2 regions of the Streptomyces sp. NPDC055287 genome follow, and region 1 is predicted to be linked to the other one. Evidence: riboswitches for the same ligand, from Rfam matches in the RefSeq annotation. Region 1 holds a riboswitch; the other holds the start of a gene.

What was found. A riboswitch is a leader RNA that binds a small molecule or an ion and turns the genes downstream of it on or off. The one in region 1 is predicted to bind cobalamin.
Region 2: it holds a riboswitch for cobalamin, as region 1 does, so the genes downstream of both, ACWIHY_RS12860 (ABC transporter substrate-binding protein) here and ACWIHY_RS22515 (prenyltransferase/squalene oxidase repeat-containing protein) in region 1, are expected to answer to the same signal.

Annotation. Positions count from the first base shown of each region.
Region 1 covers NZ_JBSHNE010000014.1:33,368-43,728, reverse strand. The annotation lists gene lanKC (class III lanthionine synthetase LanKC) at 1-2,556, opposite strand, end outside; gene ACWIHY_RS22540 (ferredoxin) at 2,707-2,940, opposite strand; gene ACWIHY_RS22535 (aldehyde dehydrogenase) at 2,940-4,406, opposite strand; gene ACWIHY_RS22530 (MBL fold metallo-hydrolase) at 4,574-5,611, shown strand; gene ACWIHY_RS22525 (GlxA family transcriptional regulator) at 5,592-6,536, opposite strand; gene ACWIHY_RS22520 (MBL fold metallo-hydrolase) at 6,641-7,234, shown strand; adenosylcobalamin (AdoCbl) riboswitch at 7,303-7,456, shown strand; gene ACWIHY_RS22515 (prenyltransferase/squalene oxidase repeat-containing protein) at 7,514-8,752, shown strand; gene ACWIHY_RS22510 (SCO2322 family protein) at 8,749-9,438, shown strand; gene ACWIHY_RS22505 (energy-coupling factor transporter transmembrane component T) at 9,435-10,361, shown strand, end outside.
Region 2 covers NZ_JBSHNE010000006.1:229,260-239,620, forward strand. The annotation lists gene ACWIHY_RS12855 (FecCD family ABC transporter permease) at 1-780, opposite strand, end outside; gene ACWIHY_RS12860 (ABC transporter substrate-binding protein) at 790-1,788, opposite strand; cobalamin riboswitch at 1,830-1,957, opposite strand; partial or broken gene ACWIHY_RS12865 (diguanylate cyclase) at 1,986-2,144, opposite strand; gene ACWIHY_RS12870 (Mov34/MPN/PAD-1 family protein) at 2,209-2,625, opposite strand; gene ACWIHY_RS12875 (amino acid permease) at 2,714-4,168, opposite strand; gene ACWIHY_RS12880 (DUF2017 domain-containing protein) at 4,516-5,118, opposite strand; gene clpS (ATP-dependent Clp protease adapter ClpS) at 5,118-5,432, opposite strand; gene ACWIHY_RS12890 (nicotinate phosphoribosyltransferase) at 5,514-6,842, shown strand; gene ACWIHY_RS12895 (isochorismatase family protein) at 7,017-7,601, shown strand; gene ACWIHY_RS12900 (hypothetical protein) at 7,630-7,947, opposite strand; gene ACWIHY_RS12905 (immune inhibitor A domain-containing protein) at 8,070-10,361, opposite strand, start outside.

The DNA of each region.
Region 1 (10,361 bases):
GTGCGCGCCGGTGCCGTGCGCCGCTGCCAGTGCGAGGAGCACACCGGCGCCGCCGGTGCCCAGGTCCATGGACAGGCGCATCATCTGGTCGCCGGGGAAGGCGAGGTGGCCTTCGTACGGCAGGGCGTACCAGCCGAGTCCTTCGAGCTGCGCGGCGAGGTGTTCGGGCCGCGCCCCGGGGGCGGTGGTCCTGGCCAGGTGGAGCGCCATGCCGGCGCGCCCGTTGAACAGCCCCGGCTGGGCGTAGTAGCGCGAGCGGGCGGCGCGTAGGATGCCGGCCCGCGCGGCCTCGAACTCCTCGTCCTCGCGGTGTGCGAGGAAGTCGTCGAGGACCATGCCGATGCCGACGGACCCGGCCCCGAGGTACGGCATCGTGCGCGTCCCCTCGTCGACGAGCAGGGTGCCGGTGCCGTTGCTGACACAGCGCGCGAGGTCGGCGCGCAGGGCGTCGGCGGCCAGGTCCAGGAGTTGCGGAGCGCCCGTGTCCTCGTACAGCCGCAGGAAGAGCAGCGCGGGGCCGGTGGCGCCGTGCAGCAGTCCGGCGCGCTTGCCGCTGCCGGCGGCGCTCCCCGGCTGCAGCTGGTCGGCGAGGAGTTGCGCGGCTTCCAGGGCACGCTGGCGCAGGAACGATTCCCCGGTGGTCCTGGACAGCTCCGCCAGGACGAGCCCGACGCCGGCGAGGCCGCCGTACAGCCCGGGAACGAGCCGTTGCCACTTCTCGTCCAGCACCCGCTGGGCCAGGTCCAGGGCGCGTTCGCGGTGGCCGAGCCCGTCGAGCACGTGGGCGACACCTGTCAGGCCGTCGTACAGGCCGAGCGGGGTGCCGAGCGGCGGCGGACCGGTCTGCCGCAGAAGCCACTCCTCGCCCTCCTCGTACCGGCCGGCGCCGGCCTGGCCGAGTGCGTGCAGGACACCGGCGACGCCGTGCGCGATGCCGAGGCCGCCGCCGTCCGCGAACTGGGCGATGTCGCCGGGGAAGATCCTGTCGTCGCGGCCGGGTGTGGCGGAGGCCAGGACGCCCGCGGCGATCGCGTCACGGCTGCGCGGCCAGTCGGCGGGCTCCACGGGCACGTACGGCCGGTCGGGTGCGGTGTCCGTCCCGCAGATCACCGCCACCGCGTCGTCGAGGAACTCCTTCGGTACGTCCGGGAACTGGCGCGCGGTGACCTCCGCCAGGTGGTGGGCCTTGTCCCGGTCGACGACGAGCAGGGTGGTCATCGGCAGGAAGAGCGCCAGCCGCAGACAGGCCAGGGCGTACAGATCCACGTCGAAGCCGGTGCGCTCGCGGGGCGCGATGAAGCCGGGGTGCGCGATGGCCTGGCGGTGGTTCTCCTCGACGCGCGCGGCGGCCTCGAAGTCCAGCAGGCGCACGGACTCCTCGTCCGGGCCGACCATGATGTTGAACATGTGCAGGTCGTTGAAGACGACGCCCCGTCTGTGCACGGCGGCGACCGCTTCCTCGACGGCGCTATGGATGCGCAGCGCCCACTGCGTGTAGTCGGCCACGGCGGCCGGGTCCGGCTCCGGTTCGAGCAGCGGATGCCGCTGCGCGAAGAACGAGTTGAGGGTGCGGCCGGGCAGGTGGTCCATCACCAGGAAGCGGTGGTCACCGAGCATGAACCAGTCACGGACCTCGGGGGCGACGCCGAGCCCGGACAGCTGCTCCAGGGCGGTGCGCTCCCGCTCCAGGCGGGTGACGGCGTCGGCCCGGTCGGCGGCGAGTCCGGCATGCGGCCGCGCCTCCTTGAGGACCACCTTCTCCCCGCTGCGCAGGTCCTCGCCGAGGTAGACCCCGCCGCCGTTGGAGAAGTGCAGCGCGCTCTTGATGCGGTACGGCAGGTCGTTGGTGGTGGTGGCGTTGCGGGCCGCGAGGTGCGGCTCCAGGAACGCGGGGAACTCCACCCAGTCCGGTACGTGGAAGGCCGGCTCGCGCAGGTCGGGGACGAGCGTCCCCTCTTGGTTCTCGATCGCCGGGACGAGGGTGCCGGTGGCGTCGACGCAGTAGCGGTGCGCGAAGCCGCCGTAGCGGACGTACAGCGGGCCGTCGCCCCAGCGGAGGTCGGTGAGGATGTACGGTCCCGGCTCGCCGTCGAGCAGCTCGCCCAGCTCCCGGAGGATGACGTGCAGCTCGTTCTCGTCGGCGGGATAGACGGTCACGAACTTGCCGCTGGAGCCGCGTCCGGCGTATTTGGAGTTGCGCAGGTGGAGCGGCTGCGGGCCCGGTACGAACTTGAACGGGACGGCTCGCGGCACGCAGTAGTCCCACACCTTCGCGGCTGTCTTCTCCGCGTTGTCCAGGCAGGCCGAGACGTGGATCTTCCAGCCCTGCAGCGGCCGGCCGGGGAGTGGCGCCCCCGTGTCGTCGACCGGGTTGATGTGCATCCAGTCGCCGGACACGAACCTCCGCCAGCCCGGCGGCAGTTCACGCCTGGCCGTTTCGAAGAGCGCATCCGACGAAGACCGGCCGGACTGTCCGGGCCGGATCGCGGAGAGACGGTCCGGGGTCTCGTAGAACTGTCTGTCGGCGAGGCAGAAGACCTCGTACCGGTTGTCCATGGGCCCCCCTCGGCTGCGGTGACACCGAGATTTCCACGCGGCCGAGGGGGAGGAACAGTCACACCTGTCACGTCATGACAGTGCGGTACTCACAGGTAAAGAACCGTTCGCACTTGTTCGACGCTGAACTTCCGCCGGGCGGCGGCCGGTTCAGTCCTCCGGCGGGAAGACCACCTCCCCGCTTCCCGGCAGCGTGATCGCGATCGCCTCGACCGGGCAGCCCTCCGCCGCGGCCAGCACCTTCTCGTCGGCGTCGAGGTCGGGGTCCGCGGGGTGCGACTGGCGGGCGGTGTCCAGGGTGAAGGAGCCCGGCGCGTGGTTCACGCACATGCCGGAGCCGATGCACACCCCCCGGTCGACCTCGACGTGCCAGCGGTCCCCCATCACGCCTCCCCGAGGCCGTGCCCGGCCGGCAGATGGATCATCTTGTGCTCGAGGTACTCGCCGAACCCCTCGGGCCCGAACTCCCTCCCGAGGCCGGAGTTCTTGTAGCCGCCGAAGGGCCCGAGCATGTCGACGCTGAAGGTGTTCACGGAGTACGTACCGGTCCTGACCTGCCGCGCGATGTCGATCCCGTGCTCGGTGTCGGCGGTCCACACACTGCCGCTGAGCCCGTACTCCGAGTCGTTGGCGATCCGCACCGCGTCGCGCTCGTCGTCGTACGGCAGCAGGCAGATGACCGGGCCGAAGATCTCCTCGCGGGCGATCCGCATCGAGTTGTCGACGCCGCCGAAGAGCGTCGGCTCGACGTACCAGCCCCGCTCCATGCCGGCCGGGCGTCCGCCGCCGGTGAGGATCTTCGCTCCCTCCTCCTGTCCGATCCTGATGTAGTCCAGGGAGCGCCGCTGCTGGCGTGCGGCGACGAGCGGGCCGACCTCGGTGGCCGGGTCGAGCGGGTCGCCGACCTTCAGCGCGCCGGCCGCCGCGGCGAACGCCTCGGCGAACTCGTCGTAGCGCGAGCGCGGGGTGAGGATGCGGGTCTGGGCCACGCACGCCTGCCCGTTGAGCATCCAGGCGAAGGGGACGATCCCCGCGACGGCGCTCTCCAGGTCCGCGTCCGGCAGGATCACGGCCGCCGACTTGCCGCCGAGCTCCAGCGTCACGCGGGTGAGGTTGCGCGAGGCGACCTCCATGACGCGCCTGCCCGCCGCGACCGAGCCGGTGAACGACACCTTGTCGACGTCCGGATGCCCGACGAGGTACTCACTGACCTCGCGGTCGGCCGGGATGATCGACAGGACGCCCTCCGGCAGCCCGGCCTCGGTGGCTATCTCGGCCAGGATGTACGCGTCGAGAGGCGTCTCCGGCGACACCTTGAGCACGGCCGTGCAGCCCGAGAGCAGCGCGGGCGCGAGCTTGGCCGCCGCCGTGAACTGCGGGACGTTCCACGGCACGACGGCCGCGACCACCCCGACCGGCTCCCGGCGTACGAGAAGCGGGCCGAGCACACCGGTCCGCCGCTCCTCGTACGGGAAGTCGCGCGCGACGGCGAGGGTGGCGTCCCACACCATCATCGCGGCCAGCGCCTGCATCATGACGCTCGCGGTGTAGGGCGTCCCGTTCTCGGAGGTGATGCTGCGGGCGATCTCCTCGTGCCGTACGGCGATCGCGTCCTTGATCCGCGTGACGACGGCGATCCGCTCGTCGAGCGTCGTCCGGGGCCAGGGGCCTTCGTCGAACGCCTCGCGTGCCGCCGCCACCGCGCGGTCGACGTCGGCCCGGGACGCGTGCGGCACCCGCCCGATGACCTGCTCGGTGTGCGGCGAGACGACCTCGATGACCTCGGTCCCCAGCGGATCGGTCAGCTCGCCGCCGATGTAAAGCTTCCGGTGCTCCACAAGCTCGGTCATGACTGTGTGCCTCCCACGGCCCGGCAACGCTCCCGAGTTATCTGACGGTTCATCAGAACTGTTACCAGCTGCGGTCGTCGGAGTCCATGACCCGACCCCTTTGCAAAGAAGTCGACCTGGGCGACTATTGGAACGAGTTCTAGTCCTGGACGAGGAATTGGGGACCCATGACGCAGGTGACCGAGCACGGCGGTGGCGTCTGGTCCCTCAAGGTGCCCATCCCGGACAACCCCCTCGGCCACACCCTGGTCCACCTGCTCGACACCGACGACGGCCCGGTCCTGATCGACACGGGCTGGGACGACCCCACGTCCTGGGACGCGCTGGTCACCGGTCTCGCCGCGCTCGGTACGGCGGTCACCGACATCCACGGCGTGGTCATCACCCACCACCACCCCGACCACCACGGCCTGTCCGGCCAGGTGCGCGACGCGTCCGGCGCGTGGATCGCCATGCACGCCGCCGACACCGAGGTCGTACGCCGGACCCGCGGCGCGGAGCCCGGCACCTGGCTCGGCTACATCACCGCCAAACTCACCGCCGCCGGCGCGCCCGACGACCACCTCGCGCCGCTCCGCGCCGCCCGCGGCTCGGGACGCATGCGCACCCTGCCCGGCCTCAGGGCCGCGCTCCCCGACCGCGAGATCGTCCCCGGTGACGTCCTCCCCCTGACCGGCCGCCGCCTGCGCGCGATCTGGACGCCGGGTCACACTCCCGGCCACGTCTGCCTGCACCTGGAGGAGACGCACCCGGCGAACCTCCCCGGCAACGGCCGCCTCTTCTCGGGCGATCACCTGCTCCCCGGCATCACCCCGCACATCGGCCTGTACGAGGACCCCGACGACACCACGGTCACCGATCCCCTGGGCGACTACCTCGACTCCCTCGAACGCGTCGCCCGTCTCGCGCCCGCCGAGGTGCTTCCGGCCCACCAGCACGCGTTCACCGACGCCCCCGCCCGCGTCGGGGTGCTCCTCGCCCACCACGAGGACCGCCTCACCGGCCTCCGCGCCCTCCTCGCCACCCCCCTCACCCCCTGGCAGCTGGCCGAGCGCATGGAGTGGAACCGGCCCTGGGACCAGATCCCGTACGGGTCCAGGAACATCGCGGTCTCGGAGGCCGAGGCACACCTGCGCCGCCTGGTGAAGCTGGGGCACGCGGAGGCGGTCCCGGGCGGCGAACCCGTCACGTACGTCGCTGTGTGAAGGCCCGGCGGTAGTCGCGGGGCGGGATGCCCCGCCGGCGGACGAACTGCTCGCGCAGGACGGCGGCGCCGGCGTAACCCACGCGGCGGGCGATGTCCTCCACGGACAGCTCCGTCGTCTCCAGCAGCTCCTCGGCGATGTTGAGGCGCTGCGTGAGCAGCCACGCGTGCGGGGTGGTGCCGGTCGCGGCGGTGAAGCGGCGGGCGAAGGAGCGGCGGCTCATGAGGGCGCGGCGCGCCAGTTCGTCGACCGGGAGGGGCTGGTCGAGGTGGGCGCGGGCCCAGTCGAGGACCTCGGCGAGACGGTCGTCGGCGCAGCCCTCGGGTACCGGGGCGGCCAGGTACTGGGCCTGGCCGCCCTCGCGGTGCGGCGGCAGGACGAGGTCCCTGGCTACGGTGTTGGCCACCGCGGCGCCGTGTTCGCGGCGCAGCAGGTGCAGGCAGAGGTCGAACCCCGCGGCGGCGCCCGCCCCGGTGACCGTGCGGCCCTCGTCGACGTAGAGGGCGCCGGGGTCGAGGGTGACGCCGGGGTGGAGGGTCGCGAGCAGGGCGGCGAAGCGCCAGTGGGTGGTGGCGCGCAGGCCGTCGAGCAGTCCGGCGGCGGCGAGTGCGAACGTACCGACACAGTGGGCGGCGACCGTGGCGCCGCGCTCGTGGGCGGACCGCAGCGCGTCGAGGACGGGGGGCGGAGGCGGGGTGCGGAAGCCGCTCCACGGCAGGGCGAGGACCAGGTCGGCCTCGGCGAGCCGGTCCAGGCCGTGCTCCACGGTGAGGGAGAGGCCGTGGTCGGTGGGGACCGGGCCCGGACGGTCCGTGCACAGGGTGAAGTCGAAGTCCCTCTCGTCGAAGATCTCGCTGACGACGCCGACGCTGAGCATGCCGACCCCCGGTGGCGCGTAGGCGGCGACGGTACGGAACGGGGTCATGCCCGCAGTCTGGCAGCAGGCAGGCGCGGTTATGGCACGAATCCCGCGATGCCTGGCACATCTGCCACTCGTGCGCACCGCGCATCGACGGAAAGCTGATCCCCATGAGCGACACACCGCGCGGCCGTACGGCCGGCTACACGATCCTGACCACGGGCTACACCACTTCCACCGGCCCCGGCGTCGCCGCCACCGTCTCGTACGTGACCGACGGCGACCTGCGGATCGTCATCGATCCGGGCATGGTCGCGAGCCGCGACCGGATCCTGGGCCCGCTCGCCGCGATGGGCGTGGGCCCCGACGACATCACCGATGTCGTGCTCAGCCACCACCACCCCGACAACATCATCAACGCGGGGCTGTTCGGCAGCGCCAGGATGCACGACCACAAGGCGATCTACCACGGCGACCAGTGGACCGACCGCGACGCGGAGGGGTACGAACTGACCCCGTCCGTAAGGCTGATCAGGACTCCGGGACACAGCCGGGAGGACGTGACGGTGCTCGTCGGCACACCGGACGAGGTGGTCGCGTTCGTGGGAGACCTGTGGTGGCGGCCGAACGGACCGGTCGAAGACCCGGTCTCCCCGGACCTCGCGCAACTGCGGGCCAGCAGGGAACGGGTCCTCGCGATCGCCGACGTCATCGTCCCCGGCCACGGCGGCGCGTTCCCGGCGGACGCGTCCGCGCCGCTGTAGGGGCCGCGCCGGGCGCCGCCGCCGCGCCCGGACCGCCCGGGGGCCGCTTGCTACGGGCCGGTAGAGTGTGCGAGTCGTCATCATGCCGTTCTGGGGGAAGCCGGTGCGAATCCGGCACTGACCCGCAACCGTGAGCCGCCCGCCGAGGGCGGTGAGTCGGAACGCCCGGTCCGGCATGACTACTGGCTCGGCACCGTCGAGGTATACGGAGCCGGAGCCTGGTGCGTGGTTTCCGCGTGCCCGGGCCCGGCTCCTCAGCAGGAGAGGCCCCCGCCCGTCATGACCCTTCGCCGCAGCGCAGCAGCCGTGCTCGCAGCTTCCGCCGTACTCTGCGCCACCGCGGCCACGGCCACGACCGCCGTCGCAGCGCCTTCCCCCACTCCCGTGGTTCCCTCGGGGCTCTACGGCGAGAAGGACCCGACGTACGACGGTGTCTGGCGGCAGTCGCTGGCCCTCCTCGCCCAGGACACGGTGGGCGTCAAGCCCGCCGCGAAGGCCGTGAACTGGCTCGTCGGCCAGCAGTGCGACAGCGGCGGCTTCCCGTCGTTCCGTGCCGACGCCGCCGAGCCGTGCACGTCGAAGACCATGGTGGACAGCAACGCCACCGCCGCGGCCGTGCAGGCGCTGAGCGCGCTCGGCGGGCAGGACGCCGCCGTGAAGAAGGGCGTCAGCTGGCTGAAGGGCGCGCAGAACCAGGACGGCGGCTGGGGTTACAACCCGGGCGGCGCGAGCGACTCCAACTCCACGTCGATCGTGATCGGCGCGCTGGCCGCGGCGGGCGAGAAACCCGGTGAGGTCACGTCGCAGCAGGGCAAGTCGCCGTACGACGCCCTCGTCACCTTCTCCGTCCCCTGCGACGCGAAGTCGGGCGGCGGCGCGTTCGCGTACCAGCCGGACAAGGGCGGCAAGCTCGCGCCCAACGCCGACGCGACGGCGGCGGGTGTACTCGGCGGGCTCGGCCAGGGCCTGGACGCCCAGGGGAAGAAGGACGGCCAGAAGGCCGCCGAGTGCGACAAGTCCGGCAAGCCGACGCCCGAGCGGGCCGCCGCGAACGGCGCCGCGTACCTCGACGGCGTACTCGCGAAGACGGGCCACCTCGACACGCCTCCCATGCCCGGCGCCGAGGACAGCGAGCCGCAGCCCGACTTCGGCAACACGGCCGACGCCGTCGTCGCGCTGGCCGCGCAGGGCGGCGCCGAGCAGGCCGAGAAGCCGCTGGGGTGGCTGAAGAAGAATGCGGCGTCCTGGGCGAAGGGGAACGGCCCCGCCGCATACGCGCAGCTGGTCTTCGCCGCGCACGCGACCGGCACCGACCCGAAGAACTTCGGCGGCACCGACCTGGTGAAGTCGCTCAACGCGACCGGGCCGGCGCCGGAGACCACGGAGACGAAGACCGACGAGGACAAGGGCTCCGAGCAGGGCTTCGGCGACTGGTGGCTCGTCGGCATCCTGTTCGTCGCCAGCGTCGGCGTCGGCATCCTGTTCAGCGGCCGCAAGAAGAAGAACCAGCAGCGGTGACGACGGTACGTACGCGGCCGGCCTCCCTCTCCCTCGTCCTCGTGCTCGGCGCCGCGCTCCTCGCGGTACTGGGCGCGGGGCCCGCGCACGCGGGCACGGGCTACCGCTACTGGTCGTTCTGGGAGAGCGACGGCGGCCGGTGGACGTACGCCACTCAGGGCCCGGCGTCCGCCAGGCCCGCCGACGGCGATGTGATCGGCTTCCGGTTCTCGGTGAGCGAGGACGCGCGGGACTCGGCGCGGCCGCGCCACGCGGCCGGTGCCTTCGGTGACGTCTGCGGCGGGACGCCCGCCAAGGAGGGCGCCAAGCGGATCGCCGTCGTCATCGACCCCGGTACGGCGGCCGACGCCCCGGCCGGCGAGCGTCCACCGGCACTGCGCACGGCGTGTGCGCGCACCGGTGCGGACGCAACCGCCGCGGACGCGCTCGCCCAGGTGGCGAAGCCGCTGCGCTACGACAGCGCGGCGCTGCTCTGCGCGATCTCCGGCTACCCGAAGACGGGCTGCGGGGAGCAGGTGTCCGGCCGCGAGGACACGCCTCGCTCGTCCGTGACAGCGACCGCGACCGTCGGCCGGACCACCGACGACGACGGCAGCGGCCCCTCCGCCGGGCTGCTCGTCGGCCTCGCCGCCGTGTTCGCGCTCGGTGCCGCGGGCGTGTGGCAGGCGCGCCGCCGCCGCGGATGACCTCCATGACCCTGCGCGCGCCGCAAGCCGCCCGTAGCAACGCCCTGCCCGCCGGGGCGTGGTGGCTGTGGGCGCTCGGTCTGGCCGTCGCCGCGTCCAGGACCACCAATCCGCTGCTGCTCGGCATGCTGGTGGGGGTGGCCGGGTTCGTGGTGGCGGCGCGCAGGACGGACGCCCCGTGGGCGCGTTCGTACGGGGCGTTCGTGAAGCTCGGCCTGTTCGTCATCGGCATCCGCCTCGTCTTCTCGGCGTTCCTGGGCTCACCGATCCCGGGCGCCCACATCCTCTTCACGCTGCCCGAAGTGCCCCTGCCCGACTGGGCGCAGGGCGTGCGGATCGGAGGGCGCGTGACGGCGGAGCAGCTCGTCTTCGCCCTGTACGACGGGGCGAAGCTGGCCACGCTCCTCATCTGTGTGGGCGCCGCGAACGCGCTCGCCAATCCGGCCCGGCTGCTCAAGTCGCTGCCGGGCGCGCTGTACGAGGCCGGGGTCGCCGTCGTCGTCGCGATGACGTTCGCGCCGAACATGGTGGCCGACGTGGTGCGGCTGCGCACCGCGCGCCGGCTGCGCGGCCGGCCGACCGGGGGCGTCGGGGCCGTGCTCCAGATCGGGCTTCCCGTCCTGGAGGGGGCGCTGGAGCGGTCGGTGGCTCTGGCCGCGTCGATGGACGCGCGCGGGTACGGCCGCACCGCCGAGGTACCGCCCGCCGTACGGCACACCACGACCGTGCTGACGCTGGGCGGGCTGCTGGGGGTGTGCGCCGGGGCGTACGGGCTGCTGACCGCCGACGGGGCGACGTACGGTCTGCCGGTCATGGCCGCTGGGCTCGTCGCGGCGCTGGCGGGGCTGCGCCTCGGCGGCCGGCGCAGCGTCCGAACCCGCTACCGGCCCGACACGTGGGGCGTACGGGCATGGCTGGTGGCG
Region 2 (10,361 bases), on a different contig from region 1:
GCCGGTGAGCAGCGAGGCGACGACGAAGACGGCGGCGCGGAAGCGGCCGGTGTCGAGGCCGAGGACGGTGGCGCCCTCCTCCCCCACCAGGAGGAGGTCGAGCGGCCGGGCGAGGGTGATGAGCAGGGCGGTTCCGGCTGCCAGGACGGTCGCGGGGAGCGCGAGCATGTCCCAGCGGGCGCTGCCGAGTCCGCCGAGGGTCCAGTAGAGGATTTCCTTGAGGTGGTCGGCGCGGGCCGAGGTGACCATCAGCAGGCTGGTCAGGGCGGACAGGATGTACGAAACGGCCACTCCGGCGAGGACGAGGCGTCCGGTGGTCATGGCGCCGCCGCCGCGCGCGAGCCCGTACACGAGGACGAGCGAGCCGAGCGCGCCCGCGAAGGCGGCGAGCGGGACGGTGACGGTGGTGGCCAGGCCGGCCCCGAGGCCGAGGACGATGACGCCGACCGCGCCGACCGACGCGCCGGAGGAGACGCCGAGGAGGAAGGGGTCGGCGAGCTGGTTGCGTACGAGGGCCTGGAGGACGGTGCCGATGACGGCGAGCCCGGCGCCGACGACGGCGCCGAGCAGGACGCGGGGCAGGCGTACGTCGAGGACGATCGTGCGGTACGGGCCCGCGTCGGCGGCGCCGGTGACGATCTCCAGCACCTGGGGGGCGGGGATGCGTACGGAACCGAGGGCGAGCCCCGCGACCGCCGCCGCTGCGAGCAGGGCGGTGAGCACGGCGACGAGCAGGGTGTAGCGCAGCCGCCCGCGGGCGGCGGGGGTCTCGCAGCTCACGGCCGCCCGCTACTTCTCGAGCTCGGGGTGGAGTTGGCGCGCGAGGGTGTCGACGGCGGCAGGTGCGCGGACGCCGAGGACCATGTCGGACAGGGGCAGGACGGCGAAGCGCTTGTTCTTGACGGCGGGGACGTCGGCGAGGGCCGGGTCTTCGAGGAGGCGCCGCTTCTTCTGGGCGACGGTGGTGGCGCCGTAGTCGAGGATGACGATGGCCTCGGGCCTGCGGTCGACGACGGTTTCCCACGAGGCGTCGGCGAAGGGCTTGGGGAGGTCGGCGAAGACGTTCCTGCCGCCCGCGCGCTTGACCATCTCGTGGCCGATGCCCGCGCCGCCGATGGTGGAGGCGGTCTTGTCACCGCCGTCGTAGACGAAGACGGAGACGGGGTCGACGTCCGCCAGCTTCTTCTCGGTGGCGGTGTTTCCGGCCTTGGCGGAGTCGATCCAGCGCTCGGCGCGGCCGGCGACGCCGAACGTGCGGCCGATCTCGCGGATCTCCTGGTAGAGGGCGCCCATCGACGTCTTGCCGTCGGCGCAGTACTCGGTGTTCAGGCGGGAGTTGATGCCGGACTTCTTCAGCGTCTCGCGGCTGCGGCCGTCGCCGGCGGAGAAGGCGGAGGCGTAACCGCCGTACACGAAGTCGGGGTTGGCGGCGAGCAGCTTCTCGTACGAGGGGTACTCCTTGGCCAGCACGGGGGTGGCCTTGTACTGCTTCTCGTACTCGGGGAGCACCTTGTCGTCGAGGTAGGCGGTCCCGACGAGGGACTTGGCGAGGCCGAGCTCCAGCATCACCTCGGTGACGTGCTGGTTCATGGTGACGACGCGGGTGGGTGGGGCCTTGTAGGTCGTCTTCACACCGCAGTTGGTGACGGTGTACGGGAAGCCGGGGGCCGCTGTCTTCGCTGCGGCGGCGCCGGGCTTGTCTCCGGTCGCGGTGCAGGCGGTGAGGGGGAGCAGGGCGGCGGCTGTGGCTATGAGCGCGCGGCGCGTGGGGCGAGTACGGCAGGACACAGTGGTGCCTCCTCCGGGGGATTTCCTCGTCCCCTGGTCGGTGGTACGGAGGGCGGCAGGTCAGTTCCTGGCTTCCAGGCGTTGGCGACAGCGTCGTCGGCCTGGTCACAGTGGCGGGACCGTGCCGGATTCGCACCGGCTTCCTGGGTCCTGCCGCCCGGGTCGCGCACATTCTGTCACTGTGTCCCGCGTCGTGATCATTCAGGCCGGGCGGCGTTCTGGATGGTCTCGACGAAGTCGCCGCGTTCGTACCCGGGCACGAAGTGCTCCAGTACGCCGGCCTTCACGTTGCCGAAGGTGGTGTCCGGCTCGGGGGCGATGCCTTCGGTGAAGGCGACGAGGATGCGCTTCTTGCTTTCGGGGTGACCCCTTCGGCGTACGCCGCGCGCGCTTTCGCAGTACGGCTGCGGCCGACGGCGGTTACGCCTCGACCTTGACCTCTTCCTCGGTGATCACTCCGTCCACGATGCGGAACGAGCGGAACTGGAAGGGGCCCGCGTCGTCCGTGTCGGCGGTGGAGACCAGGACGTAGTGCGCGCCGGGTTCGTTCGCGTAACTGATGTCCGTGCGGGACGGGTAGGCCTCGGTCGCCGTGTGCGAGTGGTAGATGATCACGGGCTCTTCGTCGCGGTCGTCCATGTCGCGGTAGAGCTTGAGCAGGTCCGAGGAGTCGAACTCGTAGAACGTGGGCGAGCGGGCGGCGTTCAGCATCGGGACGAAGCGCTCGGGGCGCCCGGACCCGGCCGGGCCGGCGACCACGCCGCAGGCCTCGTCGGGGTGGTCGGCGCGTGCGTGCGCGACGATCTGGTCGTAGAGGGCCTGGGAAAGGGTCAGCATGGGCCCCAGGATAAGCAAAGGGCCCCGCCCGTACCGGTGGATGGTACGGGCGGGACCACATGCTGGACTCGGACGAGCCCGGAGTGGATCAGGCCTTCGGCGGGACGCTCTGCGATGCCGACGGCGTCCGCTTCTTCAGCACCAGCCACGACACGCCGAGCAGCAGCGCCCACAGCGGCGCGCAGTACAGCGAGATCCGCGCGTCCTTGTCGATGCCCATCATCACGATGACCATGCCGATGAAGAGCAGTGCGAACCAGCTCGTGTACGGCGCTCCCGGCGCCCGGAAGGCGGACTGCGGCAGCTCGCCGCGGTCGGCCTTGGCGCGGTAGCGGATCTGGCTGACCAGGATCATGATCCAGGCCCACATGCCGGAGATGGTCGCGAAGGAGACGACGTAGTTGAACGCCTCGCCCGGCCACTGGTAGTTGATCCACACGCCGACCAGCATCAGGCCGGCGGAGAAGGACGTGCCCACGAGGGGCAGGCCGTTCTTGGTCAGCTTGGTGAAGAACTTCGGGCCCTGGCCGTTGAGCGCGAGGTCGCGCAGCATGCGGCCGGTGGAGTACATGCCCGAGTTGCAGGAGGACAGGGCGGCGGTGAGGACCACGAAGTTGACGATGGCCGCGCCGACGCCGAGGCCCATCTTCTCGAACGCCGCAACGAACGGCGAGACGCCCGGCTGGAAGTGGGTCCACGGGACGACCGAAAGGATCATGATCAGCGCGCCGACGTAGAAGACGGCGATGCGCCACGGGACGGTGTTGATGGCCTTGGGCAGGACCGTCTTCGGGTCCTTGGCCTCGCCCGCGGTGACGCCGACCAGCTCGACGGCGAGGAAGGCGAACATGACCAGCTGGAGGGTCATGAGGGTCTGGCCGATGCCGTTGGGGAAGAAGCCGCCCTGGTCCCAGAGCATGGTCACCGACGCGGTGTCGCCGGCGTCGGAGAAGCCGAGGGTGAGGATGCCGGCGCAGATCAGGATCATGCCGACGATCGCGGTCACCTTGATCATCGAGAACCAGAACTCCAGCTCGCCGAAGAGCTTCACGGAGATCAGGTTCACGCAGAAGAGGAGGACCGTGAAGATCAGGGCGAAGACCCACTGCGGCTGATCGGTCCAGCCGTCCGTGCCCTTGGTCCAGTACTGCATGTACTCCGAGGCCGCGGTGACCTCGGTGATGCCGGTGACGACCCAGAAGAGCCAGTACGTCCAGCCGGTCACGAAGCCCGCGAAGGGGCCGACGAACTCGCGGGCGTACTCCGAGAAGGAGCCGGAGACCGGGCGGTACATGAGGAGCTCGCCGAGCGCCCGCATGATGAAGAAGATGACGAGGCCGGCCATGGCGTAGGCCAGGATCAGGCTGGGGCCGGCGATGGAGATGCCCTTGCCCGCGCCGAGGAAGAGGCCGGTGCCGATGGCGCCGCCGATCGCGATCATCTGGATCTGACGGGCCCCGAGTCCGCGCTGGTAACCCTCGCCGGATGTCGTGCCTTCGGCCTCACTGCCGTCGTGCTGCTTGTCGACCTGCACTGAGGTCATGGTGTGTCGCGCCTTTCTCCATGCCGATCCGGCCTTGAACGGCTCGGATCGACTGTGACGATCCTTTGAGGGGCTCGGCCCCCGGATGTGGAATGGAGTTGCGTGCCGGGGTCAGCCGGCGTCAGCGCCCCCGGGGACAGGGGTGGCGTCCCAGGGCGGTCGTGAAGATTTATCACGCTCGCAACAGTGATCCACTGCGCCCAATGTGGCGCACACCACTGGAAAAATGGGACAAACAACGCCCGGGGCGGCAAAGGGGCCCCGGGCGTTAATGCGATCGTTATCCGGATTTGAGTGTCCGTTGAGCGAACAGCGTGATCGATATGTCCGGACAGGTCAGGGCATAGTCAGGGCATAAGCGTTTCGACGAGGCTCTCCTGGAGCGCGCCGAGCCACAGGTACGCCATCACCATCGGCTTGCGCGGGTCGGAGTCCGGCAGCCGGTAGAGCTCCCCGTTCTCGTCCTCGTCCGTGACCTCGAGACGCGTGCCGATGGTCAGCCGCAGATCGTTGAGCGTGCCGAGCCAGCGCTTGCACTCACCGTCCGCGAGCTTGAGTACGGCGCCACCCTCACCGGCGGTGGCCAGCACGTCGAGGCTGCGCACGACGGCGAGCGCGTCCTCGCGCTTGCGCTCGCGCAGGTCGTTCTCGGTGAAGCGCCGGAACTCGGCCGAGTTGGCGCGCACCTCCCGCTCGTGCGCGTCCTCGGGGTCGGCCTGCGGATCGCCGTACGCGTCGGGGAAGAGCCGGGCGAGCGCGGGGTCGGACGGCGCCTCGCTGGGGCCCTGCGCGAACAGCGCTGCCAGCGGGTCCTCGCCCGCCGCCTGCTGCTCACCGGGTCCGAACAGTTCGAGCAGCTGTACGGCCAGGCTGCGCAGGATCGAGATCTCGACCTCGTCGAGCGCGACGGCCGCGCCGCCGCCGGGGATTCCCTCGAAGAGCCCGGCCATCAGCCGCGGTCCTGCGTGAGCGTCGCCCAGAGTCCGTAGCCGTGCATCGCCTGCACGTCACGCTCCATCTCCTCGCGGCTGCCGCTGGAGACGACCGCGCGGCCCTTGTGGTGGACGTCCATCATCAGCTTGTGCGCCTTGTCCTTGGAGTAGCCGAAGTACGCCTGGAAGACATACGCGACATAACTCATGAGATTGACGGGGTCGTTGTGGACCAGCGTCACCCAGGGGACGTCGGGTTCGGGGACGGCGGAGGTTTCCTCGGCCAATTCCGGGCGTTCGATCTCTGCGGGAGCCGTACTCACTTGTCCCATGGTGCCACCGGTGACGCGCCGTCGCACAAACGGCCACGTAGAAATCGTCACTCTGACGAGATTGGGGGTAGCATCCTTGCCATGAACACTGCGGACCTTGGGCTGCCGGTGGATGTGCCGTCGACAGCGCTCTTCACCGACCAGTACGAGTTCACGATGCTGCAGGCCGCCCTCAGGGCCGGCACCGCCGACCGGCGCTCCGTCTTCGAGGTCTTCACCCGCAGGCTGCCCGAGGGGCGCCGGTACGGCGTCGTGGCGGGTACCGGGCGGGTCCTGGACGCCGTGGAGAACTTCCGGTTCGACTCGGGAGTACTGGGCTTCCTGCGGGAGCACGCGATCGTCGACGAACCGACGCTGGAGTGGCTCGCCTCGTACCGCTTCACGGGCGACATCTGGGGCTACCCCGAGGGCGAGGTCTACTTCCCGGGCTCGCCCATCCTGCGCGTCGAGGGCAGCTTCGCCGAGTGCGTGCTGCTGGAGACCGTGATCCTGTCGATCCTCAACCACGACTCGGCCATCGCGGCCGCCGCCTCCCGGATGGCCGCCGCCGCGGGCGGCCGGCCGCTGATCGAGATGGGCGCCCGGCGTACGCACGAACTGTCCGCCGTCGCCTCGTCCCGCGCCGCGTACGTCGGCGGCTTCACCTCCACCTCGGACCTCGCGGCCGGCTTCCGCTACGGCATCCCCACCGTCGGCACCAGCGCGCACGCCTTCACCCTGCTGCACGACAACGAGCGCGACGCCTTTCAGGCGCAGGTCGCCTCGCTGGGGAGCGGTACGACGCTCCTGGTCGACACCTACGACGTCGCCGAGGCCGTCCGTACCGCCGTCGACGTGGCCGGGACGGACCTGGGCGCGGTCCGCATCGACTCGGGCGACCTGCTGCTGGTAGCGCACCGGGTGCGCCAGCAGCTGGACGAGCTGGGGGCCACCCGTACGAGGATCGTGGTGACCAGCGATCTCGACGAGTACGCCATCGCCTCGCTGGCGGCGGCTCCGGTGGACGCGTACGGCGTGGGCACACAGCTGGTCACCGGGAGCGGGCACCCCACCTGCTCCATGGTCTACAAGCTGGTCGCCAGGGCCGAATCGGCGGACCCGGCGGCGCCGCTCCTGTCGGTGGCAAAGAGGTCGACGGGCGGGAAGACGTCGATCGGCGGCCGCAAGTGGGCGGCGCGGCGCGCGGACGCGTACGGCGTGGCGGAGGCCGAGGTCGTCGGCACCGGGCCCGTACCGCCCGAGCTGGCCGGCCGGCAGCTTCAGGTGGAGCTGGTCAAGGGCGGCGAGGTCGTGGCGCGCGAGCCGCTGGACGACGTGCGCGAGAGGCACGTGGCGGCGCGCGAGGCCCTGCCGATGTCCGCGGTGCAGCTGTCGCGGGGCGAGCCCGTCATCCCCACCGAGTACGCATGAACGCAAGGTGAGCGGGCAGCGGCAAGCCAGAGGGCGGGCACCGAGGGTGACGTCGGCCCCCTAGCAGCCAAAGGCCCCCTGCCGCAAGGCCGTTGGAGTCTCTACTCTCGAACCATTGCCCGGACAACCGCATACGCACCGCCGCCGCCGAATCCCCACCGAAGGGCCCCCGCCATGCACCGCGCCTTGATCGTCGTGGACGTTCAGAACGACTTCTGCGAGGGCGGCAGCCTCGCGGTGGCGGGCGGCGCCGATGTCGCCGCAGCCGTCACCGAGCTGATCGGCGACGCCCCGGCCGGGTACCGCCACGTCGTCGCCACCCGCGACCACCACGTCGACCCGGGCGACCACTTCTCCGCCAGCCCGGACTACGTCCACTCCTGGCCGGTGCACTGCGTCGCCGGTACGGAAGGAGTGGGCTTCCATCCGAACTTCGCCCCGGCCGTCGCCTCGGGCGCCATCGCCGCGGTGTTCGACAAGGGCGCCCATTCGGCGGCGTACAGCGGCTTCGAGGGCACCGACGAGAACGATGTCGGGCTGGCCGACTGGCTGCGGGCGCGGGGCGTCACCGAGGTCGACGTCGTCGGCATCGCCACAGACCACTGCGTGCGGGCGACGGCCCTGGACGCGGTCCGTGAGGGCTTCACCACCCACGTGCTGCTCGACCTGACGGCGGGCGTCTCCGAGGCGACGACTGAGCGGGCGCTGGAGGAGATGCGCGAGGCGGGCGTGGAGCTGTCGGGGAAGCCGGTGGTCTAGCCGGGGCCCCGGCGCCCCCCACGCGCCCTCACGCCGGGCGTACGGGTCTGAGCAGGGCGCGTATGGGGTGCCAGAGCTCCACGGCCGTCTTCCCCGGCGCGGTGCGCCACAGCAGGCCGTCCGGGTGGTGCAGAACCGCGGTGATCTCGTCCGGGGTCGGCGGGTGGGCGTTGCCCCGCAGGTAGACCGCCCGCAGGCCGAGGTTGCGCAGCCGCGTCAGGGCGCGGGCCCGGTTCACGGAGTGGACCAGGACGCGGACCTTGTGGCCGTCGCCCGACGGGCTGGGCAGCGTGAGAGCGACGACCACGCTGCCGCCGGGCAACCGTACGAAACCTCCACCGGACATGCCGATCAATCCCCCATAAGACGTCGTGTCAACAAGAGCTGGTCAAGAGGCATCTAAACGTGATCGGCCGCCGCCCGCTAGAGGGCGACGGCCGATCATGCTCTGACCTGCGGTGTTACGAATTACTTGGTCGAGGGACCGACCTTCACGGTGATCGTCGAGCCGCTCTTGGGCTCACTGACGATCGAGATCTTGGTGTTGGTGTCAGGGACATCCACACCACCGGTCGGGTTCTCCTTGTACCAGTACGTCCCCTTGCGGTCGTCGAAGACCGAGACGCCCTTCTGCGACGCCAGCTTCAGCGGCACGTTCGCGTTGTGCAGCGTGAAGCGGTCGGTGCGGTACTTGCTGAAGGACGAGTCGAAGCTCTGGATCTTGTTCCGAAGCAGCTTGCCGTCCGCCCACTTCAGCGGCTTGGCGTGCGCGTCGACCGGAAGGATCAGGCCCTTGCCCGGGTGGGCGCTGGTGTTGTTGTCCTTCTGCGAGGTGTCCCACAGCCAGATCATCAGGCCGTTCTGGTACGGGTAGTGCTCGACCCAGCTCGGCCGGGTGGAGGCGAACCCGAAGTTGTACGGGCCGACCTTGAGGGTCTTGTCGTACGACACGTACTGGCGGTTCTCGGCCAGGTAGTACTGCTCGTACTCCTTGGTGAAGGACTCACCGATGCGCGAGAAACCCTTCGCGGTCCAGCCGTTGTCGTCGCCCTCGGCATTGTCCGTGAACACCGGCTGCCCGTCGGCGGTCACCGTGATCGCGTCCGCCGCGAAGCCCTTGCCGCCCGCGCCGCCGTCCGTCTGGTAGCGGAAGCGGAGGTCGACCTTCTTGCCGGCGTACGCGTCCAGCGGGAAGGCGAGCTTCTTGTACGCGCCGCCCACGCCGGTCAGACCCGGCTTGTCGGCGGCGTCGCGCGGGAGCGCCTTGCCGTCAGAGGTCCCGTCGAGAGCGCTCCAGGTACTGCCGCCATCGGTCGAGACCTCGGCGTACAGCCAGTCGTAGTTCGCCTCGATGTCCCACCAGCCCTGGAGCGACAGCTCGGCCTTGGCCTTGCCGGTCAGGTCCACGGAGCGGGTCAGGGTGTTCTTGAGGTCGTCACCCATGTCGCTCCACCACTGCTTGGAGCCCTCGGCGGGCTTCACGACAGTCGTGGTGACGGCCTTCTTGGGCAGCTCGACGACGAGCGCCTGCGGGTTCTTGGTGTTGTACGCCGAGACGCCCAGCTTGTGCTTCGACTTCGTCGCGGCCTTGGCCTCGTCGTAGTCGAGCCAGCCCAGCTGGAACTTGTCCCAGGCGGTCATGTCGCCGGGCAGGTCACCGATCTCGGTCTTGCCCTTGCCGAGCCAGGAGCCGGCCGACATCAGCGACCAGAAGCCGACGCCGTTCTCGCCCTTGCCCGAGGTGTCGTACAGGTCGGGCAGGCCCAGGTCGTGGCCGTACTCGTGGGCGAAGACGCCGAGGCCGCCGTTCTCGGGCTGCATCGTGTAGTCGCCGACCCAGATGCCGGTCTTGCCGATCTCGGTGCCGCCGGACGGGTTGCCCGCCGGGCCGGTCTTGCCGGCGTCCGTGCCGTACGCGTACCAGCGGTGCGCCCACAGGGCGTTCTCGCCCTCGGCGCCGCCGCCCGCCGACTCGTCCTCGCCCGCGTGGACGATCTGGAAGTGGTCGATGTAGCCGTCGGGCTCGTTGAAGTTGCCGTCGGAGTCGAAGTCGTAGCGGTCCCACTGGTCGTAACCGGCGAGCTGCGCCTTGATCTCGGCGTCCGTCTTGCCCTTGGCCTTCTGGTCGGCGGCCCAGGCGGTGACGCCGTCGCGGACGGTGTCCCACACGTTGGCGCAGTTGCTGTCGCCGCAGTAGTTGGAGCCGTAACGGGCCTCGTTGTAGTCGACCTTGACCCAGTCGGAAACCTCGCCGTCGACCGAATAGCGGCCGGAGGAGGTCTTCTCGTAGTACGTCTTGAGGGAGTCCTTGCCCCTGCCCTCGCCGAAGTACAGCTCCTGGAAGTGCTTCTGGTCGTAATCCTTCTGCCAGGCCGTCGAGTTGTCCTCGGAACGGTCCGGCTCGGCTATCCGGTTGTGCGCGGGGCCGGCTTCGCCGCCGTACTTCTTGACGGGTGGCTGAGGGCCGTCGCCGTCCGGGTCGAACATGGTCGTGTTGTCGACCTTGTCGCCGAACTCCACCAGGATCGTGAAGATCTTGTCGGTCTTCTCCCGGCCCAGCTCGACGTACTTCTTGTCGTCGAGCTTCACGACCTTGGAGGCGCCGCGCTTCTGGACCGTGGCGTCCCCTGCCATGAGCTGCTCGAGCGCCGCCTTGCGCTCCAGCTCCTGCTGCTTGCTGAACGGTCCTTCGAGATCGTGCTCGACATGGCCCTTGGCGGGCGCCGGGTCGCGGCGCTCGATCCCGGCCTTGTCCGTCGC